Regions from separate parts of the Paenibacillus mobilis genome, predicted to be linked through region 2. Evidence: predicted binding sites of a transcription regulator. Region 2 holds the regulator's gene; the other holds the start of a gene.
What was found. Region 2 encodes Rex, which represses fermentation and respiration genes when NADH is low (regulators of the CRP and FNR family bind a similar motif). Its sites were predicted from a motif close to TTGTGAAATATTTCACAA; they were not measured.
Positions count from the first base shown of each region.

Region 1 (7,750 bases), 150 kb from region 2:
CTTTGATGGCGATCATGCCGTTTTCGTACTCCAGCGCGTCTTTCTTGCGCAGGTCGCTCAGCATCCGGTTGACGCTTTCGCGCGTGGCGCCGATCATGTTCGAAAGATCGGTGTGCGTAATCTTTTTGTTGATCAGAATCGTGTCGCCATGTCTTTCCCCGTAAGTGTTGCTAAGACGGATCAGCGTGGAGCAGAGCGCTCCCGGTTTGCCGTACATCATCAGGTCCCTGAATTTGGTTTGCGTCAGCCGGTGGTGAATGCCCATCCATTTCATAAAATCGATCGCAAAATCGCAGTGTTGGCAGATGAGAATTTCAAGGTCTTTATTTTCCACGATGCCGACTTCGCAGTCTTCAATGACTTCCGCCGTAAAGCTGTGCTTCGAGCTGAAGAACGGATCGGCCTGGCCGATCAGGTCCCCGCGTCCGTACATATATAGAATGAGTTCTTTGCCTTCATCTGTCGATTTGGTCATTTTAACGCGTCCGCGTTTGATGTAGAACAATTTATCCGACACATCGCCTTCCCAGAACAGATGGGAACCTTCGGCGTAGTTTTTGTCTTTCATGATGACAAGCAGTCGATTGAAATTCTGTTCCGAAAAACAACTCGTATTCCCTTGGGCTTCAACGCTGTTCATTTGCTCGCTCATTTTTGGTTTCCCCTTTGTACTCCAAATTTTTCTCAAATTTTTAAATTAATTATAACCCGTATTATTTGTAATTTGGGGCTTTTTAAAGCCTAAAAAGTGGCGAAATTTTAAACATTGTGACTATTTTCACTTAAAGTGGGGAGAAAGCTGCATATTAGATCACGAAAAACGGAAAAATGATTTTGGAGTGGCCGTAATTGATTTGATTGACTATAAAGGTTATTCTGCAAAAAAATTGAAACTAGAGCACAAACATGAAACTAGAGCGAAAGCATGTTTTCAATTCAGACAAACTTTGTGAAAAAATTCACTACAAAAGTCAAAGAGGCTATGATATGATGAATCCGTAAAGAAGATCGCCAAGGTGATTCGGCGCGGCATACTTTGTAACAAAGTGTTACAAACTTTTTTTGGGAGAATGGCAGCCGGGCTGCTCCGCCGGAACTAAAGAAAATTTTCAAACTATCAGGAGGATGAGAGAGATGGCCGTAAAAAATGAAGCAGCTTCAAACGTAAAGCAGGCAGTACAGCCTGCACAGGAGTACATTCAAGGTTTGATCGACAAAGCGAAAAAAGCTTCCGAGGTTTTCATGAGCATGGATCAGCAGCAAATCGACGACATTGTGCAGGCGATGGCTCTGGCCGGACTAGACAAACACATGTATCTCGCGAAGAAAGCCGTTGAAGAAACGGGTCGCGGAGTATACGAAGACAAAATCATCAAAAACATGTTTGCTACCGAATACATCTGGAACAGCATCAAATATGACAAAACGGTTGGCGTCATCGAAGATAATCCTTACGAAAGCTTCCAGAAGATCGCTGAGCCGGTCGGCATTATCATGGGGATTACACCGGTGACGAATCCGACTTCCACGACGATCTTCAAAGCGCTGATCGCCATTAAGACACGCAACCCGATCATCTTCGGCTTTCACCCTTCCGCACAGGAATGCAGCCGCGAAGCCGCTAAAATCCTGCTGGAAGCCGCTGTGAAACATGGCGCTCCCGCCGATTGCATCCAGTGGATCGAACAGCCTTCCATGGACCGCACCAACGCTTTGATGAATCATCCTGACGTAGCCTGCATTCTCGCCACCGGCGGCTCCGCCATGGTGAAGGCAGCTTACAGCTGCGGCAAACCGGCTCTCGGCGTAGGTCCTGGTAACGTTCCTTGCTTCATTGAGAAAAGCGCTGATTTGGATCAGGCGGTCAATGATTTGATCCTGTCCAAAACGTTCGACAACGGCATGATCTGTGCCTCCGAACAAGCGGTTATTATTGAAGAACCTGTTTTTGACCAAGTGAAGAAGAAAATGATCGCAAACGGCTGTTATTTCGTCAACAAAGAAGAAGCCGCCAAGCTGACGGCCGGAGCCATTGTGGCCGAGAAATGCGCCGTTAATCCGGCAATCGTCGGTCAGCCAGCCGTTAAAATCGCCGAAATGTGCGGCATTCAGGTGCCGGCCGGAACCAAAATCCTTGTCGCCGAAATTGACGGCGTAGGACCTAAATTCCCGCTGTCCGCCGAGAAGCTCAGCCCTGTCCTGGCCTGCTATAAAGTAAAAACCGCCGATCAAGGCATCGACCTTGCGGAACAGGTTGTTCACTTCGGCGGCATGGGACACTCTTCGGTCATCCATTCGAACAACGATGAAATCATCCGGAAATTTTCGGACCGTCTGCCAACCTGCCGGATCCTGGTGAACCAGCCTTCTTCGCAGGGCGGCATCGGCGATATCTACAACACGAACCTGCCGTCGCTGACGCTGGGCTGCGGATCTTACGGACGCAACTCGACTTCGTCGAACGTGACCGCCGTCAACCTGATCAACGTGAAAAGGGTGAACCATCGTACCGTGAACATGCAGTGGTTTAAAGTACCTTCCAAAATCTATTTTGAAAAAGGCGCGACCCAATACCTGGCCAAAATGCCGGACATCACCCGCGTCATGATCGTTACCGACCCGATGATGGTGAAGCTCGGTTATGTGGAAAGAGTGGAGCATTATCTCCGTCAACGTCAAACGCCTGTAGCGATCGAGGTGTTCTCCGACGTTGAACCGGATCCATCGACCACGACCGTTGCCCGCGGTACGGAAATGATGGCCAAATTCCAGCCGGACTGCATCATCGCCCTCGGCGGCGGTTCGCCAATGGATGCCGCGAAAGGCATGTGGCTGTTCTATGAATATCCGGACACCGATTTCCACAACCTGAAACAGAAATTCATGGATATCCGCAAACGGACCTACAAATACCCTAGTCTGGGTCAAAAAGCAAAATTTGTAGCGATCCCGACAACATCCGGTACAGGTTCCGAAGTCACGCCGTTTGCAGTTATTACTAATAAAGAAGTCGGCAACACCAAATATCCTTTGGCCGATTACGAGCTGACGCCGGACGTTGCGATCATCGACCCTGAATTCGTCTACAGCCTGCCAAAAGTAGCCGTTGCGGATACCGGCATGGACGTTTTGACCCACGGGATCGAAGCTTATGTTTCGGTTATGGCGAACGACTATACGGACGGATTGGCGATTAAAGCGATTCAGCTGGTGTTCCAATATCTCGAAAAATCGGCTTTGACCGGCGATAAACTCGCCCGTGAGAAAATGCACAACGCTTCGACTTTGGCCGGTATGGCCTTCGCCAATGCGTTCCTCGGCATCAACCACAGCTTGGCGCATAAATGGGGCGGCCAATATCATACCGCTCACGGTCGCACCAACGCAATCCTGCTGCCGCACGTCATCCGCTACAACGCGAAGAAACCTACGAAATTTGCGGCTTGGCCTAAATACACCAACTTCGTAGCCGACCAGCGTTATGCTGAAATCGCCCGCATCCTGGGACTGCCTGCACGCACCACGGAAGAAGGCGTGAAGAGCCTGATCAACGCCATCCGCGAACTGAATAAAAAGCTGGGCATTCCGGAAACCTTCCAGGCGCTCGGATTTGATCCAAAAGATTTTGAATCGAACGTGGATTATCTGGCAGACCGCGCTTTCGAGGATCAATGCACAACCGCCAATCCAAAGCTGCCGCTGGTGACCGAGCTTGCTGAAGTTTACAGAGACGCCTTCTACGGACGTTTCGAAGAGTAATCGGAAACAAGGCCTGTACAGGCTTAGTCGACATCAACAGAGATAAAGCTGCGATAACGGACCAAACTCGCTAGATTTGTGAAAAAAGTGACAAACATCACGGCAACTGTGATGTTTGTCACATCCCTTTTACCAGGGATAAGCTATGATGAAACCATAAAAGATCCCGGACACAGTGGTGGGGCAGCTGAAGTAAACCTTGAACTGGCCTCATCAGACTCTGAGTTGTGAAATCAATCACAAAATTAGGGATCTCGAGGCGGAGGATAACCTTCAAGCCTTCGTACTCCAAACTATATAAATGGAGGGATTACAAATGTCGGTGATTGAAAAAGAAACGGCAGCTGCACAAAACGCCTGGAGAGGTTTTAAACCGGGCAAATGGATGAGAGAGGTCAATACGGCCAACTTCATCGATACGAACATCAAACCTTATGAAGGAAACGAATCTTTTTTGCAGGGCGCAACGGCCAATACCAAAGCTTTGTGGGAAATCGTATCCGACCTGTCCAAGAAAGAAAGAGATGCCGGCGGTGTTCTGGACGTAGACGTTAACACGCCTTCAACGATCACTTCGCATGCTCCGGGTTTCCTGGATAAAGACAAAGAACAAATCGTAGGCGTGCAGGGCTCCGCTCCGTTCCAACGGACGATTCGTCCAAACGGCGGCGTGAGAATGGTCATTACGGCTTGTAAAGCTTACGGCTTCGACCTTCCGCCAGAAATCGTTGACTTGTATACAAATGTACGCAAAACGCATAACCAAGGCGTATTTGATGCTTATACCGCTGAAATGAGAGCAGCCCGTCATACCGGCATCATCACCGGTTTGCCCGATGCTTACGGCCGCGGCCGCATTATCGGCGACTACCGCCGCGTAGCTTTGTATGGGGTAGACTTCCTGATCAAACAAAAACAAGATGAACTGAAAGATATGGAAGTAGACGTGATGGACGTCGATGTCATTCGTCTCCGCGAAGAGCTGTCCGAACAAATCCGCGCTTTGGGCGAATTGAAGCAGCTTGGCGAAATGTACGGCTTTGACATCTCCAGACCGGCCAACAACGCTAAAGAAGCTTTCCAATGGCTGTACTTCGGCTATTTGGCAGCCGTTAAGGAACAAGACGGCGCGGCCATGTCGCTTGGCCGTGTATCTTCTTTCCTTGACGCTTATATCGAACGCGACCTTGCCGAAGGTACAATGACGGAAGAACAAGCACAGGAACTGGTTGACCATTTCGTGATGAAGCTGCGGATCGTGAAGTTCCTCAGAACACCTGAATACAACGAATTGTACAGCGGCGACCCTACCTGGGTAACGGAATCCATCGGCGGCATGTCCGTAAACGGAACAACCAAAGTTACGAAAAACAGCTTCCGTTTCCTGCATACCCTGTACAACCTGGGACCTGCTCCGGAACCTAACCTGACGGTTCTCTGGTCCGACAAACTGCCTGAAGCTTTCAAAAAATATTGCGCCAAGGTTTCCATTGAAACCAGCTCGATCCAATACGAAAACGACGATCTGATGCGTCCGATCTACGGCGACGATTACGGCATCGCCTGCTGTGTATCCGCTATGCGCATCGGCAAACAAATGCAGTTCTTCGGCGCGCGCGCCAACCTGGCCAAAGCTTTGCTATACGCCATCAACGGCGGTAAAGACGAAAGATACGGCACGCAGGTCGCGCCGGAATTCCCAGCCATTACTTCCGAATATCTGGACTATGACGAAGTGATGAAACGGTTTGTGCCGATGATGGAATGGCTGTCCAAACTGTATGTGAATACGCTGAACGTGATCCACTACATGCATGACAGATATGCTTACGAACGGATTGAAATGGCGCTGCATGACCGCGACATCCTCCGCACCATGGCTTGCGGCATCGCCGGCTTGTCGGTTGTAGCTGACTCCCTGAGCGCGATCAAATACGCTAAAGTCAAACCGATCCGCAACGAAAACGGCATCGCCGTTGATTTTGAAATCGAAGGCGAATTCCCTTGCTATGGCAACAACGACGACCGTGTCGACAGCATTGCGGTCAGCCTGGTCGAAACGTTCATGAGCATGATCCGCAAACATAAAACGTACCGCAACGCTTTGCCTACCCAATCGATCCTGACCATCACCTCCAACGTGGTGTACGGGAAGAAAACAGGGACAACACCTGACGGACGCAAAGCCGGCGAACCGTTTGCACCAGGCGCAAACCCGATGCACGGCCGCGATAAAAAAGGCGCGCTCGCTTCCTTGAGCTCGGTAGCCAAACTGCCATATGAACACAGTCTGGATGGCATTTCGAACACATTCTCCATTGTGCCTAAAGCGCTCGGCAAAGAAACCGATATCCGCAAAAACAACCTGGTGGCGATGATGGACGGCTACTTCGGCAGCGACGCGCATCACCTCAATGTCAACGTGTTCGACCGCGAACAACTGCTGGATGCGATGGAACATCCGGAGAACTATCCGCAATTGACCATCCGCGTATCCGGTTATGCGGTTAACTTTATCAAGCTGACCCGCGAGCAACAGCTGGACGTAGTCAACAGAACGTTCCACGAAGGCATGTAAAATTTGTTTCAAACCTGGGCAGCAACAAAACCTAAAGCAGCGTTGCCCGGTTTCCCTATTTCCCTGCAGTCCCTGCAGAAAGGATGACGTAACATGATCAAAGGGCACATACACTCACTTGAAACCTTCGGAACGGTCGACGGCCCCGGAATTCGTTTCGTACTCTTTATGCAGGGCTGCCTGCTGAAATGCCAGTATTGTCATAACCCGGACACTTGGAATCTCGAAGGTGGCAAGGATATGACGCTGGAAGAAGTACTTGCCGAGATCGAACCCTACATTAATTATTACCGTTCTTCGGGGGGCGGTTTGACGGTATCCGGCGGCGAAGCGACGCTGCAGGCCCATTTCGTGGCCGAATTGTTCCGGGCCGTGAAAGAACGCTGGAACCTTCATACCACCCTCGATACAAACGGTTATAACGAAGGGGATAAAATCAAGGACCTGCTTGATGTGACCGACCTGGTTCTCCTGGACCTAAAGCATATCAACAACGAGAAGCATATCAAGCTGACCGGCAAACCGAACGACCGGATGCTGGCGATGGCCGAGTGGCTGTCGGATCATAAGCGCCCGATGTGGATCCGGCACGTCTTGGTTCCTGGAATCAACACCGACGAAGAGGATTTGCTTGAGTTGGGAAGATTTATCGGCGGTCTAAACGCCGTGGAGAAATTCGAAATTTTGCCTTATCACCAAATGGGCATCTACAAATGGGAAGCTTTGAAATGGGCTTATCCGCTTGAAGGGGTGCCGAGTCCTAATCCTGAAGAAGTAGCCAGAGCTTATCAGCTGGTGGAGCAGGGGATGAAAAAAGTGTCGACGGACAAAACTGTCATTGGTTTAACCTCCTGATAGAATCATGTTATATAGAATGACATAAAAGCGGTCAATTCACAGTTTATGTGAGTTTGAACCGCTTTCTTTTTTGCGTTTTGGATAATATTATCCCCCCATTAGAAAAATATCCTCCTTCCTAAGGCAGATGACCTAAAATTATAATAAGTTTGTAAAACAAATCAATATTCGGGGGGATTTTGGAAGATGAAGAAAAGCATGGTTCTGTTACTCACGCTGTTCCTCGCGGCCACGACCCTGCTGTCTGCCTGCGGCAGCGGCAATGGCAACAGCAATTCGGCTGCTAGCAATGCCTCAAATGATTCCGCATCATCCACGCAGCCTAGCGAATCCACAACGGACACTTCTCCATTTGAATTGACTTTACGCCATACCCAGGTAGGAGCCGACAAACAGAAACGCCTGGCGATCCTGAACGATGTCGTAAAGAAGGTAGAAGCGGATGTACCGGGCCTTACGATCAAGCTGGACGGGGTGGAATCGGACGTCAACCGCAAGGAGAAACTCCGCGGGGAAATGGCTGCGGGCAACCCGCCGGATATTTTTGATTTGTTC
Region 1 covers NZ_JBZCMS010000002.1:516,269-524,018, reverse strand. The annotation lists gene AC3ZPD_RS05675 (Crp/Fnr family transcriptional regulator) at 1-652, opposite strand, end outside; gene adhE (bifunctional acetaldehyde-CoA/alcohol dehydrogenase) at 1,135-3,759, shown strand; gene pflB (formate C-acetyltransferase) at 4,076-6,337, shown strand; gene pflA (pyruvate formate-lyase-activating protein) at 6,431-7,192, shown strand; gene AC3ZPD_RS05655 (extracellular solute-binding protein) at 7,382-7,750, shown strand, end outside.
Region 1: pflB (formate C-acetyltransferase) is a predicted target of Rex. The motif match lies at 3,985-4,002, and genes of this name have one in related genera.

Region 2 (7,750 bases):
TGCGTTTGATAACGCATCGTTTTTTTGACCGGTTATTCCGGCCTAAAGCAAGTGCTTATTTTCCCAAAAGCGGATTTCGTTTAATTTTCAAACGTTGTTTTTTTTGATATGCTAGGTGATAGACCCGAAAGAAAGGGATTTTGCAACCAATGAAGTATGCCGTACTCGATTTTGAAACTACGGGTAATCAGTCCACCGACGAAATTATTCAGGTAGGGCTTGCCATCATAGATCATGATTCCACCATCTCGCAGGTCTATTCTTCTTATGTCAAACCGGGAGTGCCCATCCCTCCCTTTATTACAGGCTTAACAGGCATTACGGAAGAGGACGTCGCCGAAGCGCCCTCCATCGACGAAGTGATGATGGAGATGGTGCCGCTATTGGATGACGTCGTTTTGGTGGGTCATAATGTAGCATTTGATTTTCATTTTTTGCAGCAGGCTTTGGACAGCTGTGGGTATCTGCCTTTTACGGGACGGATTCTCGATACGATGGATTTTTTGAAGATATGTTTTCCTTCATTAAATTCTTATCAGCTTGGGCTGGTGAGCGCCGAATTTGGACTCAGCCATGACCGGCCGCATCAGGCGGACAGCGATGCCACGGCAACCGCGCTTATTTTTCTGAAATGTTTGGATGAACTTGCGGAGCTGCCGCTGATCACTATCCAGCGTCTGACGGATTTGTTTGCCGCCGAGGACAGCGATTTGGGCTGGTTTTTCGACGCTTTGCTGACGGAGCGGGAAAGCCAGGCAGATCAGACGGATGACGCGGGTTTTATTTATTACCGCCAGTTTGCGATGCGCAATGAGGACTGGATGGATATTTTGCCGGCCCGCCATGAATTTGACGACAATCCGCTGTCCCAGGTCAGTTTTGAGCAATTTTTAGAGGAAGTTCAGGGAAACCTGAAGGAGAAGCTGCCGTTTTATGAGGAACGGGAAGCGCAAAAGATTATGCTCAGTCAGGTGGAGCAGGCTTTTGACGAGGATAAGCATCTTCTGGTGGAGGCCGGAACCGGAACGGGCAAATCGCTCGGCTATCTGCTGCCCGCCATTTATTCCGCGGTAAAAACCGGGGAGAAGGTCATGGTGAGCACCCATACCATCAACCTGCAGGAGCAGCTACGGGAAAGGGATATTCCTTTGCTGACGGAAGCGGTGCCTTTTCCGTTTCGCGCGGCGGTATTTAAAGGCAGACAGCATTATTTGTGCCTGCGTAAATTCGAGCACAAGCTGAGCCGGCGCGATTTTGCAAGTCCGAAGGAAGACAGCATCACGGCGGCCCAAATGATCATCTGGCTCAGCCAAACCGAAACCGGTGACGACGAGGAACTGAATTTGGGACGCGGCGGTGATTTCTGGGAAACGGTTGCCAGCGAATCGGATTCCTGTTTAGGACGCTCCTGCCCCTTTTTCAGGAAGTGTTTTTATCATCGGGCCAAACACGAAGCCAGCGTAGCGGATGTTATAATTACCAACCACTCCAAGCTTTTTACCGACATTCAGGCCGGCCATCAGCTGCTGCCTTCTTATGAACGTCTGGTCATCGACGAGGCGCATCATTTGGAGGACGTGGCGGGCAAACATCTGGGTTTGCATATGAAATATTTTTCGATCATTCATACTTTAACCCGTTTGTTTAAGGACAGCCGCACCGGACAGTTTCCGAATCTCCGGACGCAGCTTGCTTCCTCCGGATCGGAAAAGGCTCTCGGCTGGACAGAAACAATCGATTCGTTTTATCCGGCTCTGCTTGAAGTGAAGGAAAGCTGGGACAAGTTAAGCGAGCTTCTGTTCGGTCTGATGACGGAGAGGAGCGACGCGGCGCCGGGAGAGCCGGGGCAATTCGTCAAACGGCTGCTTCCCGCCCAAAGGCCTGACCAATGGGACACCTTTAACCGGCTGGAGCATCAGATCCATGTCTCCATCAGCGAAGTGCTGCGGAAAGGCGAACGTATGGTGGCCGAGATCAAAGAGGAGCAGGAGGATTACGGGGTTGAAGGCCTGCTTACGGATATCAGCGGACTCCTGAAGGATTTGGGCAGCGAACGGGATTCCCTGCGCTTCTTCATGAAGCTGGACAGCGAGGAGACGGTTTATTGGCTGGAAGGCAACGGCCATTACCGCAGCAAATCGCTGCAGCTTTACGCGGTTCCGATCGATGTCAGCGAACAGCTCAAAACTTATTTCTTTGACAAGAAAAAAAGCGTGGTCATGACCTCGGCGACCTTGACGGTCGATAAGTCCTTCCAGTACATGATCGAACAGCTCGGGCTCCAGGAAGCAGGCGAACAGGACCGGCTTTTGACCGCCATTTTGCCTTCCCCGTTTAATTACAGGGAGCAGGCGCTGCTGGTCATTCCGCGCGACTTTCCGAGCGTCAAAGGCAGCGTAGGGGATGCCCATTTTGTGAATACGCTTGTAGATTCCCTTGCGGAGTCGGCCGTAGCGACCAAAGGCAGAATGCTGGTGCTGTTCACCTCATACCGCATGCTGAAGCAGGTCTATGAACCGCTTAAAGAGCAGCTGTCGGCGCATAATATAACGGTAATCGGCCAAGGCATGGACAGCGGAAGCCGCACCAAGCTGACCCGGCGTTTTCAGAACAAAGACGCTTCCGTCCTGCTCGGCACAAGCAGCTTTTGGGAAGGCGTCGATATTCCCGGAGATGCACTGACCAGCCTTGCTATTGTCCGGCTGCCTTTTCAGCCGCCAAACCATCCGCTGGTCGAAGCGAAAAGCGAACGGCTGCAGCAGCAAAAGAAAAATCCGTTTACCAAGCTGTCGGTTCCTCAGGCGGTTATCCGCTTTAAGCAGGGTTTTGGCCGACTGGTACGCTCTTCAAGAGATAAAGGTATCGTCATTGTGTACGATACGCGTATTCTGGACTCCTATTACGGCAAATATTTTCTTTATTCCCTGCCGGGACCCAAAATGGAGCATATGCCGCTGAGCCAGATGGTTCCCCGGATCACGGAGTGGCTGGAACCTACGGAAAATGGCGCCGAATCAGGCGCAGCAAAGGGTGAATAACATGAAATCGGAAAAAATATCGGATGCCGTCGTCCGGCGTATGCCGGTTTACCTGCGGTATTTAAACGAACTGCAAAACCGTGACGTCATGACGGTATCCTCGCAAGAGCTCGGACAAAACCTGGATCTTAATCCGGCCCAAATCCGTAAGGATCTCGCCTATTTCGGAGATTTCGGGCGCAAAGGCATCGGCTACGATGTGGGTTACCTGATTGAAAAAATCCGCCAGATCCTGAACCTGGATCAGGAGATCAGCGTAGCGCTGGTAGGTGCCGGTAATCTCGGCCAGGCCCTCTCCAACTACAATATGTATCTGAAAGACAATATGAAGATTGTGGCGGTCTTCGATGCTGCGGAAGCCAAAATCGGCAGCCAGATCAATTATTTGACGGTACAGCCTATTTCGGAGCTGACAGAAACCGTCAAAAACCTCGGGATCCGTATCGGGATCATTACGGTTCCTCACTGGGAAGCCCAGCGCGTCGCGGATCAGCTCGTAGAGGCGGGCATTCAGGCCATTCTGAACTTTGCGCCGGTCATTTTGAAGGTACCGGCCGGGGTCCGCGTGCATGCGGCGGATTTTACCACCGATCTGCTCAGCTTGGCTTATTATTTGGATCAGGGAAAGGAAATTTCAAATGAGTCGTAAATGGTTGATTAAAAACGGAACTTTCGCGGTTATGAACCCGGATAAACCGGTGCTTACCGGTTATATGCTGGTGGAGGACGACCGTATTCAATACATCGGGGAAACGCTGCCGGAAGGCGAAGAGATGACGGAAAGCTTTGACGGATCGGGCCTTCTGTTCCTGCCAGGCCTGGTTAATACTCACGGGCATGCGGCAATGTCTCTGCTGCGCGGTTATGGCGACGATCTGGCCCTCCAGGTGTGGCTGCAGGAAAAAATGTGGCCGATGGAAGCCAAATTTACCAGCGAGGACGTTTACAAAGGTACGGCGCTTTCCGTTCTTGAAATGCTGAAAGGCGGAACTACCACTTTCCTGGATATGTACGATCATATGGACCAGGTAGGTAAAGTTGCGGAACAAAGCGGCATCCGTGCTGTCCTGACACGGGGCGTCATCGGTCTTTGCCCGCCGGAAGTGCAGACGGCCAAACTTCAGGACGCGGTCAGTTTTGCGAAGCGGTGGCATGGAGCGGCAGACGGACGCATTACGGCGATGATGTCTCCGCATGCCCCTTATACTTGTCCGCCCGATTATATCGAAAAGATCGTACAAGCTGCGCATGATCTGGATCTCCCTTTGCACACGCACATGTCGGAAACGATAACCGAGGTGGAGCAGAACGTCAGGGATTACGGCGTGCGTCCGGTCGAGCATCTGCTGAAAATAGGTTTGTTCTCCAGACCTTCGCTTGTTGCTCATGCGGTTCATCTGCTGGATGAAGAAATTCAAATCCTTGCCGAAAATAACGTAGGAGTTTCTCACAATCCCGGCAGCAACTTGAAGCTGGCCAGCGGGGTAGCGAGAGTTGTGGACCTGCTGAAAGCAGGCGTCACGGTTTCCTTGGGAACGGACGGCCCTGCCAGCAATAACAACCTAGACATGCTGGAGGAAATCCGTCTGGCAGCTTTAATTCATAAAGGGGTATCCGGTGATCCTACCGCGGTTCCGGCGCTTGAGGCGCTGAAAATGGGGACGGAATACGGTGCTAAGTCACTGTTCCTTCAGGAAACAGGCAAATTGGCGTCCGGTATGAAAGCCGATTTTATCGCTTTGAATACTGAGCAAGCTCATTTCCTGCCAAAAACCGATTATATTTCGCATGTCGTTTACTCTGCCGGTGCGAAGGACGTAGAGCATGTATGGGTCGACGGACGGCAAGTGGTCAAACACGGCGAATGCCTGACTTTGGACGAACAGCGTATTCGCTTTGAAGCTCAACAGGCATTTGAAGGTCTCCTTGCCCGCTGATCCCATTCCCGGCTTCAGAGCAAGCGGAGGCAAGGAGAGAGGTGAAAAACAGGTTTGAAAACAAAAACAAAATGGATTCTCGCCGTAATCGTCATTGCGGCGGCTTTGGCTTTTGGGATGTACCGTTATTATGTATACATTATGCAGGACACCTGGAAGCAGGAGGATGCGGCCATTCTCCGGGCCAAACAGGAAGCTGGGCTGGTCAAAACGATCGGGGTCAGCAAATCGGTGTGGGACGGGGTCTGCTGGGTCGTTGAAGGCACCAACGGTTCGGGAGAACCTATCATGGTGTGGCTTCAGGACGGTCAGCCTGCGCATACGGAGCAGGTCTCCGCGAGCTCAACCAAAAAGGCGATCCAGGCCAAAATTAAAGCATTAATGCCTGAGGCGGATATCAAACGACTTGTACCCGGCGTATATAATAGCCAGTATGTCTGGCAGCTTTATTATAAAGAGAAAGATCACTATTATTACAGGTTCTTCAGTTTTTCTAACGGAGAAGCGCTGACCGAGGAATTTACGCTGCCAAACCGTTAGTTTGGCACCTTTGCAGAGAATACGGAAATATTTAGAAAGTCCGTATGGATTAGATCCGGCAAACTCCTTTCAAATGCCCAGCGGGGCAGAGAGGGGGTTGCCGGTTTTTTTGTAGAATGGATGGCAATAGAGATGAAGTAGATAAAGGTGGAGGAAAAACAAAATTGAATGGTATTTTCTTGTATTACCGCAATAAAGCGAAGAAAGAAATAAATTAAGCGCTTTCTTGCCGGAATCCCGGTATTGTCATATTTTATGACATTAAAATATAATCCTCTCAAGTTAATGAACATTAGGTTATGAAACCTGACATTCAGTTAACAAATTATTAGGTGGAGGATGATAGGATGAAGAGGGGAAAAGTAAAAAGTTTGAGGGTGCTGCTTGCGACGGGATTAGCTGTGTCATTTTTTCTGCCCCACTTGTATTTATCACCTGTATCTGCGGCTGCTGAGACGGCGGCCGTTACTTCTACAACCGGCATAGTTAAGAAGCTGCCCAAAGTGGAAGTGATCGCGACCGGAGGAACGATGGCCGGTAAATCGACGGATGAAACAAGCTTCGATACATACCGGGCAGGTTCTCTGCCTATTGAAGACTTGGTGAAATCCCTGCCGAACAAAGACCAGATCGCTGAGGTCAGCACTTATCAGTTCGGTAACTCGGGCTCAAGCGCATATTCCATGGAGCAGCTTTACGATTTGTCCCTGAAGGTCGACGAGGCCCTTAAAACCCAGGACGGTGTCGTAGTGACGAGCGGAACGGATACGATGGAGGAAATCGCTTATTTCCTGGATTTGACTGTGCAAAGTCCAAAACCGGTAGTTGTCACCGGTTCCATGAGACCCTGGACGGTTATCGGCACAGATGCTCCCGCCAATCTTTACAACGCAATCAAGCTGGCGGCCAGCGGCAAAACCAAATATTTCGGAACTGTCGTGATGTTGAATGACGAATTCCATGCCGCACGTGAAGTGACCAAAACAAATTCCTACCGGACCGATACGTTTGTTACGCCGGAGATAGGGGCGCTTGGTTATATCGATGAGACAAACATTCGCGTGTACCGCGCCCCCTTCCGCGCGCTCAAATCTTCCAGCGAATGGGCGACGCCGTTTGATTTAACCCAAATCTCAAAGCAGGCTTTAGCGAAAGTCGAAATTGCCTATTCCTATCAGGATGCCGGCCCCGGAGCCATCAGCGGTTTTGTGGCCGCCGGAGCTAAAGGCATCGTAACCGCGGGGACCGGCTCGGGTGGTATTTCCAAAGCCATGAGCGAAGAACGCGCCGAAGCAATCAAGAAGGGCGTTATCTTCGTCATGACGACCCGCACCGGGTCGGGCAGCAACTATTCGAATGGGGACGGCGTTATCGCCGGAGACAATCTGAATGCGGCTCATGCCCGGGTTTTGCTGCTGCTCTGCCTGTCTTTCTCCAACGACTTTGATACGGTGAAAAATTGGTTTACTACGATCGGGTACGGGCAGATTGAACTGCCGGCCAAATAAATAAGAAAAATAAGCACGAGGAAACGGCCTTGGTCCCATGAATCGGGAACACCAAGGCCGTTTCCTTCTGTTTGGAAATACTTGCAGCTTAAAGAGAAAAAGAAGTTATCTATTGGAGGTAGAAAGATAAAATTGGGAGCCTTCACTTTTTTTGCCCAAAAATCCTTGAAATTTTAGTGAAATTCAAAATTTAATAATAAAATGATATATATTCTGTGATATACTAGAGTCTGTATTCAAGAGATGCAAAATAATACGCGAAATTATATCGCGCATTTGATGGATGACTTATATAGATTTATATACAGAGGAGGATAAAAAATTGAAACTGCGTATTTTTCCTATTGTTGCTACTGTGGTTGTTTCAGCCCTCCTGCTGTTTGGCGGGTGGTACGGTTATCGTCAGATAGCGCTCCAGAGTCCGCTTGAGAAAATGGTGAAAGATTATAATGGCGTCAACAGCGCTCAATTTGATATTAACCACAATACGGTCACTTTGAAACTCGACCTGAAGCCTGAAACGGATTTGAGAGAGCTGGTCCAGCAAATCAAGGACAAAGGCGGTTCTTTGATCGGCGGTAAAGAGCTTAAGGTAGAAGTTAAAGATCATTCCAACGCAGCCTTGGACAAGTGGTGGTCCGAAGCTTTATTCCCAATCGCCGAAGCGATGGAGAACAAGAAGTACACTGAAATCACGAGCACGCTCGAGAAGCTGGGCACGGAAGTG
Region 2 covers NZ_JBZCMS010000002.1:368,844-376,593, reverse strand. The annotation lists gene dinG (ATP-dependent DNA helicase DinG) at 150-3,038, shown strand; gene AC3ZPD_RS04885 (redox-sensing transcriptional repressor Rex) at 3,040-3,687, shown strand; gene AC3ZPD_RS04880 (amidohydrolase) at 3,677-4,975, shown strand; gene AC3ZPD_RS04875 (cell wall elongation regulator TseB-like domain-containing protein) at 5,030-5,515, shown strand; gene AC3ZPD_RS04870 (asparaginase) at 5,863-7,023, shown strand; gene AC3ZPD_RS04865 (hypothetical protein) at 7,346-7,750, shown strand, end outside.